3 regions of the Promicromonospora noduliphila genome follow, and region 3 is predicted to be linked to each of the others. Evidence: predicted binding sites of a transcription regulator. Region 3 holds the regulator's gene; each other region holds the start of a gene.

Region 1 (5,212 bases), 2.4 Mb from region 3:
GACCTGGATCGCCCCCCACATCAAGGGCCCCGACGACAAACCCCTGATCCTCAAGGACCACGTCAAAGTCTGGAAACGCTGACCAGCAGTCGCGGGCGCTCCGGTGGGGTCAGGCTCTGACGGGGGTGAGTTCGGCCCAGTGGGTGGTGGCACGGGGCGTGAGCATGGGGCGTTTCATCTGCCAGGACGGGCCGGGTCGCAGGCCCGCGTACCCGAGGCCGATCGCGTGCCGGCCGGTCTTCTTCTGGATGCGGTCGATGAGGGTGGCGATCCCGGCGTCCTCGTGCGGCGAACGGAACATCTCGAACGGCCGCTGAACCCCCGCCGGGGTCAGATCGGTCAGCAGCAGCCCGGCTCGGGCGTACCGGGCGCCGGGGATGATCCGGGGCAGCAGCCGGTGCGCGGCCCGGGTCAGCTCGACCGGGTCAGCGGTCGGGAACGGCAACCGGACTCCCACGCTCGGGTGGTGCCTGTCCGTGGCGTAGTGGCTGGTGCCGGCGAACGCGGTCAGCGTGTGGGCGACCTGGTGGTGCTTGACCAGCCGGGTCGCGGCCTGCTGAGCGTAGATGCTCAGCGCCTGACGCATGCCCGCCGTGGTCGTGACTTTCTGCGCGAACGAACGGGACACGATCAGCTGCTGCTTCTTCCCGCTGTGGTCTTCCTCTGGCCCGATGCACGCCACGCCGCGCAGCTCCAGCGCGGTGCGCATCACCACCACGTTGAACAGCGCCCGGAGGTGGGCCGGGTTCGCGGTGGCCAGGTCCCACACGGTCAGGACGCCGTGCCCGGCCAGACGCGCCTGCAGGCGACCGGCGATGCCCCAGACCTCGCTGGTCGGCAACGCCCGCATCAGCCGTTCGCGCCAGCCCGGGTCGGTCGCCGGCCACACGCACACCCCACCGAACGCGTCGAGCTTCTTCGCCGCCCGGTTGGCCAGCTTCGCCAACGTGCGGGTCGGCGCGATGCCGACGCTGACCGGTAGGCCGAGCAGGCGGCGCATCGAGGCCCGGACCTCCCGCCCCAGCCGCACCATCGCCACCGGGTCCGCCGCGGTGCGCCGGTCGACGGCCAGGAAGGCCTCGTCGATCGAGTAGACCTCCAAGTCATGGGTGAACCGCTCCAGCACCTCCATGGCGCGGCGGGACATGTCCCCGTACAACTCGTAGTTGCTGGACACCGCCACCACACCCAACTGATGGGCCAGCGGACGCAGCTCGAACCACGGCCGCCCGAGGTCCAGACCCAGGGACTTCGCCTCGCGCGACGCGGCGACGACCATGCCGTCGTTGTTGGACAGCACGATCAGCGGCACCCCGTCCAGGCCAGGGTTGAACACGCGCTCGAAGGACGCGTAGGCGCTGTTGACGTCCACGTGCGCGATCATCGCCGGCCCGGCCGGTGCAGGTGGTGGATGCAGTAGGTGACCACGCCCCACACCTGCAGCTCGCTCAGCTCCGACACGACGATGTCCGGGTGGGCGGCGTTCTCGGCGCGCAGCACCACACCGTGCGGGCCGATCTCCAGACGCTTGGCCGTCAGCTCACCGTCCAGGACCGCCACGATCACGTCGCCGTTACGGGGCTTCATCGACCGGTCCACCAGGAGCTCGTCGCCGTCGCTGATCCCGGCATCGGTCATCGAATCCCCGGAAGCACGAACGATGAACGTCGCGGCGTGATCGGTCACCAGCATCTCGGTCAGGTCGATCTCGCCGTCGTAGTAGTCCTGTGCCGGAGACGGAAACCCGCATGCCACGGCCACGGGCGCGATCCGCAACGCTGTGCTGTCGGTGGCGTGCAGGGTGGTGACTCGGCGTGGCGGCGACAGGGCGAGCATCACGCCTCCCAGACAACACAAAGGTAGTACATGCGTTCGAGTCTATGTCGGGGAGAACATCCCGCGACAACCGGGCAGGTCAGCCGCTCGCAAGCCGAGCGCGGGTTGTGACCGGGGCGTCGGTGTCGGTGGCGGCTGCATCCTGGTCTTAGGCAGACCCGTCCGTGAAGCGAAGGCCTTTGATCATGGCGCGGGGCCGAAACATTCGACCAGGGCTGGTCCGACTCGAAGTAGGGGTGTGCTGGACATGGAAGGCGGGAGTGCGATCAGAAGCGGAGGAGGGGCGCGTCGTACAGATTCGGGTCACGCATGCGGTTGAACTGCGGTGACTTCACCTCAATGACGTGCATCTCGGTTAGGAACTGCACCGTGGCGGAGAGCAGGTGGCTGGTGTAGCCGGTGGCGCTATGCGTTTTGAGTCCGGCTGAGACGTGGATGTGTGGGGCGACCTTGCCGGCCGCCTCATCCCAGGCCAGGTCTCCGCTGCCGTGAGCCTCGGCATTTTCCAGGTGCACCTTGGACCAGACTGGCGCGTCGGGGTTCTCGAGCCTGTCGCAGGTACCGACGAGGTCGACTTCTCGGAAGCCCGCGATGAATCGGATGAAGCCTTGCCGGACTTCGTTCTGCTCGCAGAAATCGTTGAGGGCGGTGAAGAAGTCGTCGCCGTGGTCGAAGGCGACAACGAACTGTCGGCCGAGGGTTAGTTGTGCGCTGCGCATGCGCGCAATCTACCGACCTGTTGGTGCAAGCGTTCCGACAAACTGGCAGGCGCGATCGATACCGGCGGCGGACAGAAGTCGGCTGCGGGGGGAGATGAGCCCGGCAGCGCCGTAGTCGCCGAGCTGCGCGCAGCGGGTGGCGAGCCAGGTCCAGTCCAGGTCCAGGTAGCTGGCTAGTGCACGCAGGCGTCTCTCTGCGGTCGTTCCCGCGTTGACCGACCAGGCCTGTGCGAAGGCGAGCGCGTCGGAGAACTCTCGTAGTTGAGGGCGCTGGTCGGGTATGTCGACGTGCCACAGGCTCTCGGTCCCCACCCAGGTGGCGATGATCGCTCGTTGACTGTGGTCGGTCACGAAACCAGGCAGCGTCGCGTACTCGGGCTCGGTCACGACGTTGACTGTGATCGCGAAGGATTCCATCAGTGCCACGGCGAGAAGCAGCAGTATCCGCTCGGTCCGCGGCGAGATGATTGCGACACTGGGTGGGATGCAGAACGTGCGTTGTGGCGAGGCGGCGTTATTGCCGGCATAGACGCGCAGGTAGTTCAGCTTGTGCTTGAACAGGAGCCAAGCGCTGGCTTCCTCGCCGCGTTGCTCCCGAGTCCAGAAGTCCGGCTGCTCGGTCAGCCGGTGTGAGTGACGCTGGATGTGGTCGGCACAGAACTGCGAACCCAGCCACATCTGGGACACCGGCGAGAGGTCGTCGACGACGGCGCCGGTGACCGTCGAGCTTGGCGACTGTTCGTACACACTCAAGTTGCGAAGGGTCCGCTCCAACGCGGCGTCGTCGTCCAGGAGGGAGTCGTCGAAGTTGGCCGCCGCCCACATCACGCCGAGGGTGAGATCGTCGAGTTCGTACGCTCGCGGAACGGGCACATGGTTTTCTCCCGATGGGTTGGTGATCCAACGGCGGGCTTGACGTGCGTCCATCCCGTAGAAGGCCGGAGCAGCGCCGTCGGAAGACTGGACCGCAGCTACCACGAGGGCGCGTCCCCTGCTCCTGAGAGGTTCACGACCGGGCGTGGGCTTGGGAAGGGTGGCCACAATCCGGCCGTCGTCGACGGCCGCGACGGCTTGCGCTGGCAGGGTGGTGCCCGTGAAGTAGCGGCCAGCTGGCGCCTCAAAGAGGGCGTCGCCACCCGTACCGGGGACGGGAAACGTGAGCCGGGGGACCGATCCGCTGGCGGCCGTGGCGAACGCTCCCGCGGGCTCCAATTCTGGTCGGCCTCTGACCATCTCGGGTTTCGAACTCCTGGCACCGCCCGGAGTTCGAGACGACTTCGCCGCCAGGGCGGCGTAACGGCGATCAGATGCGGGCAGGTGGGCGATGTCGACGGCATCGATAAGGTCGGCGACGGTGTGTTCAGGCCCGAATGTAGTTGCTGTGTCGAGTGACGAAGACACCATGGCTAGCCAGTCCTGGTCGGCAGGGTCAAGGTTTGCGCGATCGGCATCGTCGACGAGTTGGGTGACCGCGCAGCCGAAAAGATGGGCAAGGCGATTCAAGTACTTCAGTGGCGGCTGGGTTCCGCCGATGGGCCAGACCTCATACTCCGATACCCGGGACACCGAAAGGTGAGCACCGGGGTTAAGGGTCTTGTACTGCTCGACGAGCTCCGCCTGTGACCAGCCCATGGCGCGGCGCCAGGCGAACCGGGGGCGCTCATTGAGCCGTGTGCCGATCTCCCCAGCGATGTCCTGGACGCTGTAGCCCTTCGCGAGCAGCTCAGTACGAAGACGCCGTGTCGCGTTCGTCCTGTTCACCATCTCTGCCTTTCGTCGCGTGCGGGCCGTTGGCGGGGTCCGGAGGGAGGTTTCGTCACCAGCTGAGCTGGTGGTCGTTGTGGAAAAGCCGCCCTGTCGGGCCGTCGTCGGGCAGGGTGGCGAGGTGGACGAAGTCACCAACCGCGTCGGCAGGAGACCGGTCTGTCTTGCCGTACGCGAGCCGTGTGTCGACCCGGCCGGGGGCGATGGCGTTGACGAGAATGCCGGTGTCGCGCAGCTCGTCGGCCAGGATCTGAGTCAGCGCGTTCAGGCCGGCCTTAGATGCTCGGTAGGCAGGGCTTCCCTGGGCAAGCCGGCTTGTGGTGGCCATGTGGCTGGTGACGTTGATGATTCGTCCGTGGTGATGGCGCAGCATCTCCGGTATTGCTGCCGTGCAGCAGCGCCAGGCACCGGTGAGGTTCGTGTCTAGCGTGGCGGTAACGAGCTCCATGTCCGCGTTGGCGGCCGGTCGGCGGCGGTCGATCGCGATCGCCGCGTTGTTCACCAGGACGTCGAGCCTGTTGTGCTCATGCCCGATCGTGGCGAAGGCTCTGGCGACGCTGGCCGGGTCGGTGACGTCGAGCTGGTGGGCTGAAACGGAGAGCCCGGATGCCGCGAGCTCCTGTGCCGCGTTGCCGGCGGAGTGTGCGTCCCTGGCTGTGATCACGACGTGCATCCCGCGCTCGGCGAGGGCTCTGGCTACCTCTCGGCCGAGCCCGCGGTTGGCGCCCGTGACGACGGCGACCCGGGCTGCTGGGGCCGTCATGCGGCGGCCTTCAGCAGGTCGGCGAGTCGAGTGTCCAAGTCGCGGACGGCGTTGTTGTGGGCGTGCGGGCGCAGCTGCCTGTGCAGTTTCGCCAGCCGCGTGCGGTTCCTGGGGGAGACGGCACCCTTCA
Region 2 (5,212 bases), 570 kb from region 3:
CGCCCCGCACCACCGCGACCGCCCGCCGCCTCGGTCCGCGGGGCGTCGAGATCAGCTTCTCGGCCACCGACGACGTCTCGGGCGTGGACGGCATCCGGTGGAAAGGGCCGGACACGTTCTGGGCGACCTTCCGCGAACCGTTCACCCGGGCGCTGGCCGACCGCCCCCAGGTCATCGAGTTCACCGCCACCGACCGGGCGGGCAACGAGGAGCCGATACGGACCCTCGTCCTTCCGGCCGCTGACTGAACTCCCCGACGCCTCCGACGTGCAGGTCGCCGGGCACCACCCGTGAGCCAGGTAACAGCAGACGAAGGAACGACCAGTCGAGCGACAACAGAACAACGGACGAGGAGAGCGCACGTGAATCAGAGACCGCACTCGCGCAAGATCCGCCTCATGCCACTCAGGATCGCGGCAGCGATCACCCTGGCGGTAGGCGCCGCGATCCCGGCGAACGCATCGACCGGCACGTCCGGCGGCTCCGCCGTCGCGCCCACACCAACAGCCGCGTCGGCCTCCGCGCCGACGTCCGCCTGCCGGCTGCCCGCTGCCCTCGACGGCCTCGGCTCCGGGTTCCCGGTCGACGACCAGGCCCTCCCTGCCGTCGGCACGCTCAGGGCGGCGCTGCTGTTCGTGGACTTCGAGGACAATCCGGCGCCGGCGGATTCGCTGGCGGAGGCCGGGGCGAACCTCGCGCCGGGCGTCGAGTACCTCGAGCGCGTCTCGGGCGGCCGGCTCGACGTCGAGACGACGCCGTCGCAGGGCTGGGTGCGGATGCCCGAGCCCTCGACGTCGTACCCGTTCGAGCGGGGGCTGAGCTACGAGGACCACGTCCGGTACATCGGCGATGCGATCGCGGCGGCGGACGGCACCTTCGACTTCTCCGACGTCGACGTCGTGTGGGTGACGGCCACCAGGGAGGCGCCGAACATCACCTACTCGCCGACGACGAACTTCCTGGACGTGACCGCCGACGGGAACCACCTGACGCACGCCGTCACGTTCGGCTACGACCAGTGGCGCTGGGGCGGGCTGGTCCTGGCGCACGAGTCGGGGCACACGCTCGGCCTGCCCGACCTGTACCTGTTCGAGGCGCCGCCCGACGACCCGGGGAACTGGCACGCTGCGGTCGGCGGCTGGGACCTGATGGGCCTCATCTCCGGGCAGGGGCCGGAGTACTTCGCCTGGCACCGGTGGCAGCTCGGCTGGCTCGACGACGAGCAGGTGGTGTGCGCCGATCCGAGGCAGGCGACCACGGCGCGCCTCGGCCCGGTCGAGGAGTCCGCCACCGCGGCCCCGTGGGAGGACACCATGGTGGTCCACCGGATCTCGGAGACGCGGGCCGTGGTGGTCGAGAACCGGCAGCCGGCCGGCTACGACGCGGGCATCGGCACCAGCGGCGCCCTCGTCTACACGGTCGACACGTCCGTCCGGTCGGGCGAGGGCCCGATCCGCGTGGTGGACGCGACGCCCGGTTCGGCGGAGGGCCTGGACGACGCCCCGTTCGCGCCGGGTTCCTCCTGGACGGAGCCGACGACGGGCACCGTGCTCACGTTCCACGCCGCGGCGGCGGACACCGTGCGGGTGACGGTCGAGCCCTGACCCACTTGATGTCCGACGCGCAGGTCACTCGGGTGGCCTGTGCGTCGGGCTCCGGTCGTGACACCGGCTGGTGGCGTGGCGCTCGCTCCTTCAACGGCGTTGGCCGCTGTCACGGCACGGGCTCCTGCAACGGTCCCGGTTCCTGCAACGGTGTCGGCTCCCCTAATGGCACGCCGCGCCCGGCGGCGCATCCGGAGGTGGGGTTCTTACGCGGGCGGCAGAAAGCCCCGCAGCCGACGAGGCGATCGGCTAGTATCGAACGTGCGTCCGTAGTAATGGCGCGTTTGGGCTCGGGATCTCTGGGGGTGAGGGTGCATGGATGATGGGCAGCGCTACGCGGATATGAGCCGCGCACTGGTCGACGACGCGCCGTCGTCCTGGCCGCCCGACGCCGTGCCGGTCGCGCTCTGGCCGGTCGAACGACTGCGGGCGGCACTGACCGGGCCGCCCGGTGCGGAGCTGGCGCGCGTCGTCGCCGACGCCACCGACCCGAACGCCGGCCTCCTGACCGATCTGTCCGACGACGCGCTGGGCGACCTGGTGATCGCGTGCGGGCGGCTGCAGTCCTGGGCCGCAGGGGTGCAGGCCCGTGCCGTGGCGGAGCGCGCGGCTCGGGAGACCAACCCGCTGGCGCACGCCAGCCTGGTCGGACAGGTCACCAGCGAACTGGTGATCACCGACGCCGAGGCGACCGACGTGGTGGTCCGGGCCGAGTCCGGAACCCAGCACCCCACCGTGATCCGCGTGCTGGAGAGCGGCCGGATCGACGTGAAGAAGGCCCACATCCTGCTGCGCTCCGCCTCGCAGCTGACCGTGGCGGAACGGGCAGAGGCGATCGCCCGGTTCCTGCCGCAGGCACCGCACCGCACCTGGCGGTGGCTCAAGAACAAGATGCTCGCGTTCGCCAAGTCCCGCCACGGAGCCGCCAAGACCGCCAGGGCCGCCGCCCAGCACCGCAACGTCCAGCTCGACCGTGCGGAGAACGACATGGGCTGGCTGTCCGCCTATCTGCCGGCGGTCGACGCCGCGGCGGTCTGGGGCGTCGTCGACGACATGGCCCGCCAGCTCCGACGCACCGCGGGCGAGGAACGCGACCTGGGCCAGCTCCGCGCGGACTGCCTGACCGGGATCGTCACCGGCCGGCTCGTGCCGGCCGACCGCTACGCGGACGCGGACACCGAAGCCGAGACCCTGGCCGAGGCCTGGACCAGTCCCGGCGTCGTCACGCACGGCGGCCTGGGCGACGGTCCGGGTGATGCTCCCGACCACGGACCCGTGTGCACCTGCGGCGGCCGCGCGCCCGTCGTGCGGCAGGTCGTGCAGGAGGTGGTACGGCCGGTGCGAGTGGTTCCGACCCGGCCGGTCGTGCGGGTCACCGTCCCCGCCAGCGCGCTCCTCGGGCTCGACGCCGCGCCGGGCGAGCTGGAGGGCTTCGGGCCTGTGCCCGCGGACGTGGCCGCCCAGGTCGCCGACGACGCGACCTGGCAGCGCCTGCTCACCGACCCCGTCACCGGGGTCCTGACCGACTACTCGACCAGTGCCTACCGGCCCGGCAGGGTACTCCGTCAGGCGGTGACCGCCCGCGACCTGACCTGCACCTTCCCCCAGTGCGAGCATCCAGCGGACTGGAACGACCTTGACCACATCGCACCGTTCGACCACGACCTCGAACCGGCGACCCAACCGCCCGGCACACCGGGCCAGACCCGCGCCGACAACCTCCAGCCCTTGTGCCGCAAGCATCACCTGCTCAAGACCCACGCGGGCTGGGGTGTCGTGCGCGATCCCAAGACAGGGGTCACGACCTGGACCACACCCACCGGCCGGGCCCACGCACGCCCACCGACGGTGCTGGACACCCGCGTCGAGCTCAACCAGGTCGACCCCGACACCAGCTACGACCTGACCCACCGCGCCCTGACCGGACGCCGTCTGCCGCGCCAGTATCGAAGGACCGAACCGGGGTCCACGCACAGCGCCACAGCGGCCGGCCCCAGCCCAGTCGCCAACCGCGTCCTCGACTCCAGCCTGAGCCCTGCCGCTAGCCGCACACCAATTCCCAGCTCGAACCCCAGCCCTGGCTACGGTCCCGTCCTCAGCCCTGGTCTCAGCACCGACCTGGACTCGAGCCGCGGCACCGGTATCAGCAGCAGCGGCACAACCAGCACCACCTCCATCCACCTCGGCCGGCCACCCTTCTGAACACCGCCCCAACCGCGATCACGCCGCGAGACCGTCCACCAGGACCCCCCTCGGTGGCCGAGTTACCACTCCCGAGGGCCACGTACATCCGCGTCGCCAGTGGCGTGGCTGTCCGGCGGCGCAACCGCCAACGACCCGACTGTCAGTGGCTCGGCATACCGTCTTCCCATGAGCGAGCCGACCAGCGCACCACGCCCCTTCGAGGTCCATGTCCCCGACCGGGTCCTCGTCGACCTGCGTGACCGCCTGGCGCTCAGCAGGATCCCCGACGACTCGCCGCGGCGTCCGGCGTCCGGCATGACCGCCGCCTACCTGCGCGAGCTCGTGGACGAGTGGGCCGCGTGGGACTGGCGCGCCCGCGAGGCGTGGCTCAACGGGCACCCGCAGTTCGTCGCGGACATCGGCGATGCCACGGTGCACTTCGCTCACCTGCGGGCGGACCAGGCGGACGCCCCGGCGCTCCTCGTGATGCACGGCTGGCCGCACACGTTCGCCCTGCAGCTCGACTTCGCCGACCTCCTGCCCGACCTGCACGTCGTGGTCGCGAGCCTGCCCGGCTTCGCGTTCTCCTCGCCCTATGCGTCCGGCGAGATGTCGGAGAAGCGACTCGCAGCCACGATGCACGCGCTCATGACCGACGTGCTCGGCTACGACCGCTACTTCACCTACGGCGAGGACGTCACGGCGAACGTCAGCGACCTCATCGCGGCCAGGTACCCGGAGCATGTGGCGGGCATCGTCGCCACGCACGCGCACTTCCCCACCGCCCAGGAGCGCACCACGCTCGACGACCCGGCCGCCAAGGAGTTCTTCGCCGGCATCGCCGCGCGGCACCAGACCGACGGCGCCTACGGCCACGTGCAGGCGACCAGGCCCGACACGCTCGCCGCCGCCCTCAACGACTCCCCCGCCGGCCTGCTGGCATGGCTCACCGAGAAGCTCGTCGAGTGGAGCGACACGCCGCCCGGCGACCCGCGCGCGGTGGAGCGGCGCATCTCGCGGGACCGGATCCTCACCGAGGCGACGATCTACTGGGCCACGCAGACCATCGCGTCGTCGTTCCGCCCGTACTACGAGGGTGCCGACCAGCCCGACCCGATCCCGCCGACGTCGGTGCCCGCCGCGGTTCTCATCCAGCGGCACGAGGCGACCTATCCCGAGTCGCTCGCGCGCCGCCACTACCTCGACCTGCGGGTGTTCGACCGCCTGGCGGAGGGCGGGCACTTCACCGTCGCCGAGGTACCCGGCGAGATGGCGGCGCGCGTCCGGGAGTTCGTCCGCTCGGTCGGCGGCGCCTGAGCACCGGACGACGTCGCCCCAGCCCCCGCCCGACCCGGACCCGAGCACCACGAGCCAGAGCCCCGAGCGGAGGGCAACCCTCAGCCCTTCGGCTCGAGCCGCACCAC
Region 3 (5,212 bases):
AACATCTTCTGCACAGGGCCGGTCGTCTCCGAGCCGTGCACCGCACCGGTGTTCACACCACCCGCGGCGGTCCGGCGCCGCGCGGCGTTCTTGCGGTCCAGGGCCTCCTTGAACCGGGCCTTCGCGTCCATGCTCGGCGCGGTCGGGGCCGTGGGCTCCTCAGCGCCCTGAGCCTCGGACTCCTGTGCACTGGGCTTCTCGTCCGTCACACCGATCACCTCCTCCTGTTCGGGGGTCCCTCGATCGGGTCCGCAGTCCGCCCCAGCCTGCACTACGGCACGCCTGGGTGCCAACGCATTTCGCAGCTCCGCCGTGGCAGCGGTCAGGCCTGCGCGGCGGCCCGCTCTGCGCGCTCCGCACGCAGGGAGGTGATGGCGCTCTCGAAGTCCTCGAGCGAGTCGAAGGACTGGTAGACGCTCGCGAACCGGAGGTAGGCCACCTCGTCGAGCTCGCGCAGCGGGCCGAGGATCGCCAGGCCCACCTCGTACGCGTCGATCTCCGCGCTGCCGTTGCTCCGCAGGGTCTCCTCGACGCGCTGGGCCAGGAGCGCCAGGTCGTCCTCGCTCACGGGGCGGCCCTGGCAGGCCTTGCGCACGCCCGCGGCGACCTTGTCGCGGCTGAAGGGCTCGGTCGCGCCGGAGCGCTTGACCACCGAGAGGCTCGCCGTCTCCACGGTCGTGAACCGCCGGTTGCAGTTCGGGCACTGCCGTCGACGCCGGATCGACAGACCGTCGTCGGCGGTTCGCGAGTCCACTACGCGCGAGTCGGGGTGACGACAGAACGGGCAGTGCATGCTCACTCCTGCGTGGTCGACCACCGACCGGAGGCATCCGGTCGCGCCCCGACCGTAAGCGGGCAAACCACCCCCATGCAACATCGCCGCAACATTTGACGGCGATTCGTGGTCCCTGGTCACTCCTCGGGGAGCAGGAGGAGCTCTCCGACCCGGAGCGTGCCCGACGACATCTCGTTCAGCTCCTGCAGCCGCTCGACCGCGTGCCGCACGTCCTCGCCCGGCTTCGCCACCTGCTGCGCGAAGCCCCAGAGGGTCTCCCCCGGCTGCACGGCGTGCACCCGGACCTCCGTCGGTTCGCCAGGGGAGCTCGCGACCGCGGTGGCCCCCCACGTCGCCATCGGCGCGACCAGGAGCATCGCCAGCAGCACCAGCACCACGCGGCCACGCCGGGTGAGCCGCAGGCCCGCCAGGCCGAGCCGGTCGGCGAGCGTCCGCTGTCCGCCGTGCGGGTAGACAGGGGCGACGGCCCGCCGGGGCGCCAGGCGCGGGTACAACGGGATCGCGGGCGGTCCGGACGCCGGAGCGACGGCCGGTCCGGACGCCGACGCGTAGGCCTGTCTGTGGGTCGGGGTGTACTGCCGCAGCGGGATCACGTCCCCCATGGCCCCTCCTCCGAGAGTGTCTGGAACTCATACACGCGTTCGTCGAACGCCCGTACCATTGTGTAGCACGGGACACCGACGATGTCGAGACTCGCTCGAACATTCGTTTGAGCGGAGCGGGTTTGTGACCTAGAGTGGGTTACGCACAGGAGAACATTTGTCGGAATGGGAGGGGCACGGGCATGACGGGACGGGACGGGACCAGCGACACGAGAGCCGTCGACACGGCACTCTCCGGGGTCGCCACGCTGGACGCGCCGGACGACGGGGCGGTCGCCGACGTACACACGATCTCGCCGGCAGACCGCCTCACCGAGCGGCAGCGCCTTGTGCTGGACACGATCCGGCAGTCGTTCGAGACGCGGGGCTACCCGCCGTCGATGCGGGAGATCGGCGAGGCCGTCGGGCTGGCCAGCCCGTCGAGCGTCAAGCACCAGCTCCAGATGCTGGAGAAGAAGGGCTTCCTGCGCCGCGACCCGAACCGGCCGCGCGCCATGGAGCTCGTGGAGCCGCTGGCCGACCAGGTCGACAAGCCGACGCGCGGCGAGATCCACTGGCCCGAGCCGCGGCGCAGCGGCCAGGTCCACTGGGGTAGCTCCGTGCCCGACGACGCCGGCACCCCGCCGCCGTCGTACGTGCCGCTGGTGGGCCGGATCGCGGCCGGTGGGCCCATCCTGGCCGAGCAGGTCGTCGAGGACGTCTTCCCGCTCCCCCGCCAGCTCGTCGGCGACGGCGAGCTGTTCCTGCTCAAGGTCGCCGGTGACTCGATGGTCGACGCCGCGATCTGCGACGGCGACTGGGTGGTCGTGCGGCGCCAGAACGTGGCCGAGCAGGGCGAGATCGTCGCGGCCATGATCGAGGGCGAGGCGACGGTCAAGACCTTCAAGCAGACCGACGGGCACACCTGGCTGCTGCCGCAGAACGCCGCCTACGAGCCCATCCCGGGCGACGAGGCGCAGGTGCTCGGCCGCGTCGTCGCGGTGCTGCGGTCGCTGTAGGTTCTGCTGCCCGGGCGGTTCCTCCGCAGGTCAGGTCTCCGCAAGTCAGGTGTGGAAGACTGCGGGCGAGGAGCTGCCCGGGACGGGGCGGTCAGCACAGGAGGTCTTGGAACGTGACTGAGGTCTGGAGCGAGATCCTGGCCGCCGTGGGCGGTGCGGTCGTGGCAGCGGTGGCGATCGCCATCCTGAACCGGCTGTCGCCCTTCCAGGCGGTGGTCGCGAGCACCGTCATCGGGTTCGGGCTCGTGGCGCTCGGCTGGGTGCTCGATGTCAACGAGCTGGTGATCGCCGCCGTGGCGGTGGTGGCCACCGGCCTCCTCGGCGCGCTGTACATCGCCCTGCGGCCCCGCGGCGGGGCGGGCACCGGCGCGGGCGGCTCGCCGGACCCTGCCGGTAGCTGAGCCGGTAGCTGACCGGCCCCACCACTGCCCGACCAGCCCGTCACTGCCTGACCGGCCCGCCACCGGCGTCCGGCCGCGTCACTGGTACCCGCGGATCTCCTTGAACGCGGCGCTCATCGACGTACGGTCCGCGTCGAAGACGCGGCCGCCGGTGAGCTCGGCGATGCCGTCCACCGCCTCCTGGGCGGCACGCTCGTCGCCGAGCATCACCACGAACGTCGGGATGCCCGTGGTGCCGTAGCCCGCCGACCGGAACTCGGTGCTGAAGTCCTTCAGCGACGCGGGCGGCTCGTTGTTCTCGCCGTCGGTGAGCAGCACTATCGACTGGTAGTAGCCCTCCTCGCCGGCCTGCTGCGCCACCTCGTACGCCCGCAGCAGGCTCTGGTACACGGCGGTACTCCGGCCGTCGGCCGGGAGCGAGCTCACGTACTCGCTGAGCGACCCGAGCTCGGCCGGGTCCGCGTCCGGGTCGTGCAGGTCGAAGGTCTCCGGATCCCCGGGCTCGGAAGCGTACGGGATGACCGTGATCCGCTCACCCTCGCGGAACCGCGTGAAGTCGTCGGCCATGGTGCCGCCGCTGCTCGTCAGGTCGCCGAACGACTGCTTGAGCTGCGCGATCCGCTCGCCCTCCATCGACCGCGAGGTGTCGAGCACGTACACCGTGTGGGCCGGCTGGCGGTAGTCGCGCAGGTAGTTGTCGATCAGGCCCTCAGCGGTGTTCAGGTCACCCGGCAGGGGCACGGCCAGGGGGTCCAGCGCCGACACGGCCTCGTTCGCGAGGACCGTGCTGTCGGAGAACGGGCGCCGGTACGTGGCCGCCGTCAGCTCCTCCTGCGTCTCGTCCTCCCGGAGCCATGCGACCACGCGGTCGTACGCCGCGCGGTCCTGGGCGTTCAGGAGGGTCAGCGGGTAGTCCGCGTAGACGGTCTGCTCGGGGTAGACCGGCACCAGGTCCGGGATCCGGTCCGACTCCCGCAGCGCCACGACCTCGGACTCGTAGTTGACGATGGCGTCGGCCTCGTCCTGGCTGTCCGCGAACTCGGCGCTCAGCCAGCCGGAGCTGCCCGCGGTCTTCACCAGGCCCGAGAACAGGTCGGATACCCGCGCGTCGTCGACGTCCTCGAGGTTGAGCTCGTCGCCGTTGGCGTCGAACGCCGCAGCTACCCCGACGAGCGCGGAGAAGCCCGAGTTCGAGGCCGCCGGGTTGGTCATGAAGAACGACAGCGAGCCGTCGGCGGCCCGGTCGGCGATCTCGCTCCACGGCACGGTCTCGGTGCTCGTCCAGCCGAGCTCCTGGGCAGTGGCTGCCTTCACCCCGAGGACGACGGGCGAGCGCATGGTCTCGCCGCTGGTCGCCACCCACGCGCTCTCCGCACCCTGGTCCAGCGCGGTCTTCTCGTCCCAGAGCAGCTCCATGTAGTGGTTGGACGAGAACCAGGCCAGGTCGCAGCTCGCCGTCGCGGCGTCCTCCGCGCTGCTCGTGGCGCAGAGCGGCGCTCCGTTCACTATCGCCTCGGCGCCCTCGAGCGTGCCCACCGGGGTCGGGATGAGCGTCACTCCGGTCTCGTCGCGCAGCTCGTCCATCAGGGTGTCGTTCCCGAGCACGTCCATGAGCTCGGAGCCGGCCAGGACCGTGAGCGTCACGGGCGGCTGCTCGTTGATCGCCTGCGCGGCGGTGATCGCGAACCCGCCGAAGGCGAGCACCAGCACCGTACCTATGGCTACCTTGATCGTCCGCTGTCGCCGCTGCTCACGCGGTTGCTGCTGCTGTTGCGCCACTCCACGGATGCTCGCACGGAGGCGATGTTCGCCGCTGCACCGTCGGTGATATTCCAGGACATTTCATGAAACGTTCATCCTGGCCGCCGTCAGAACCCGAGCCGCCGCTGCACCGCCCGCACGCTCTCGGCGGAGGCGCGCAGCCCGGCCAGCTCGTCGGCGGACAGCGGGACGCGCACGTTCACGGTGACGCCGCGGCGGTCCACCAGCGAGGGCACGGACAGGCACACGTCGCTGATGCCGTGGTAGTCGTCCAGCAGCGACGACACCGGCATGATCCGGCGCTCGTCCTTGAGCACCGCCTCGATGATCCGGGTGGCGGCCAGGCCCACGGCGTAGTTGGTGGCGCCCTTGCCCTCGATGATCCGGTAGGCCGAGTCGACCACCTCACGGTGCACCTCGGCGCGCACCTCGGCGTCGAGCGGCCGCGCGTCGCCCACCGGCTCCCAGTCGAGCAGCGGCACGCCGCCGATCGACGCGGAGCTCCACAGCGCGATCTCCGAGTCGCCGTGCTCGCCGGCGATGTACGCGTGCACGTTCCCGACGGCCACTCCGCAGCGCTCGCCGAGCACGACGCGCAGCCTCGACGAGTCCAGCACCGTGCCGCTGCCGAAGACCCGCTCGCGCGGCAGGCCC

What was found. Region 3 encodes LexA, which represses DNA repair genes until DNA is damaged. Its sites were predicted from a motif close to TCGAACANNTGTTCGA; they were not measured.
Region 1: a site for LexA is predicted at 1,861-1,876, ahead of AC0QU1_RS05400 (LexA family protein). Genes of this name have one in related genera too.
Region 2: a site for LexA is predicted at 1,860-1,875, ahead of AC0QU1_RS13505 (HNH endonuclease signature motif containing protein). Genes of this name have one in related genera too.

The regions. Positions count from the first base shown of each region.
Region 1 is NZ_CM167806.1:1,237,631-1,242,842, forward strand. It holds gene AC0QU1_RS05390 (serine/threonine-protein kinase) at 1-82, shown strand, start outside; gene AC0QU1_RS05395 (Y-family DNA polymerase) at 110-1,384, opposite strand; gene AC0QU1_RS05400 (LexA family protein) at 1,381-1,836, opposite strand; gene AC0QU1_RS05405 (PPC domain-containing DNA-binding protein) at 2,103-2,555, opposite strand; gene AC0QU1_RS05410 (helix-turn-helix domain-containing protein) at 2,565-4,316, opposite strand; gene AC0QU1_RS05415 (SDR family NAD(P)-dependent oxidoreductase) at 4,372-5,082, opposite strand; gene AC0QU1_RS05420 (helix-turn-helix domain-containing protein) at 5,079-5,212, opposite strand, start outside.
Region 2 is NZ_CM167806.1:3,085,831-3,091,042, forward strand. It holds gene AC0QU1_RS13495 (beta-L-arabinofuranosidase domain-containing protein) at 1-248, shown strand, start outside; gene AC0QU1_RS13500 (M6 family metalloprotease domain-containing protein) at 399-1,604, shown strand; gene AC0QU1_RS13505 (HNH endonuclease signature motif containing protein) at 1,920-3,806, shown strand; gene AC0QU1_RS13510 (epoxide hydrolase family protein) at 3,975-5,105, shown strand; gene AC0QU1_RS13515 (nitroreductase/quinone reductase family protein) at 5,186-5,212, opposite strand, start outside.
Region 3 is NZ_CM167806.1:3,658,621-3,663,832, forward strand. It holds gene AC0QU1_RS16080 (DUF5302 domain-containing protein) at 1-209, opposite strand, end outside; gene nrdR (transcriptional regulator NrdR) at 323-793, opposite strand; gene AC0QU1_RS16090 (LysM peptidoglycan-binding domain-containing protein) at 913-1,398, opposite strand; gene lexA (transcriptional repressor LexA) at 1,581-2,396, shown strand; gene AC0QU1_RS16100 (hypothetical protein) at 2,510-2,797, shown strand; gene AC0QU1_RS16105 (vWA domain-containing protein) at 2,876-4,507, opposite strand; gene AC0QU1_RS16110 (L-lactate dehydrogenase) at 4,666-5,212, opposite strand, start outside.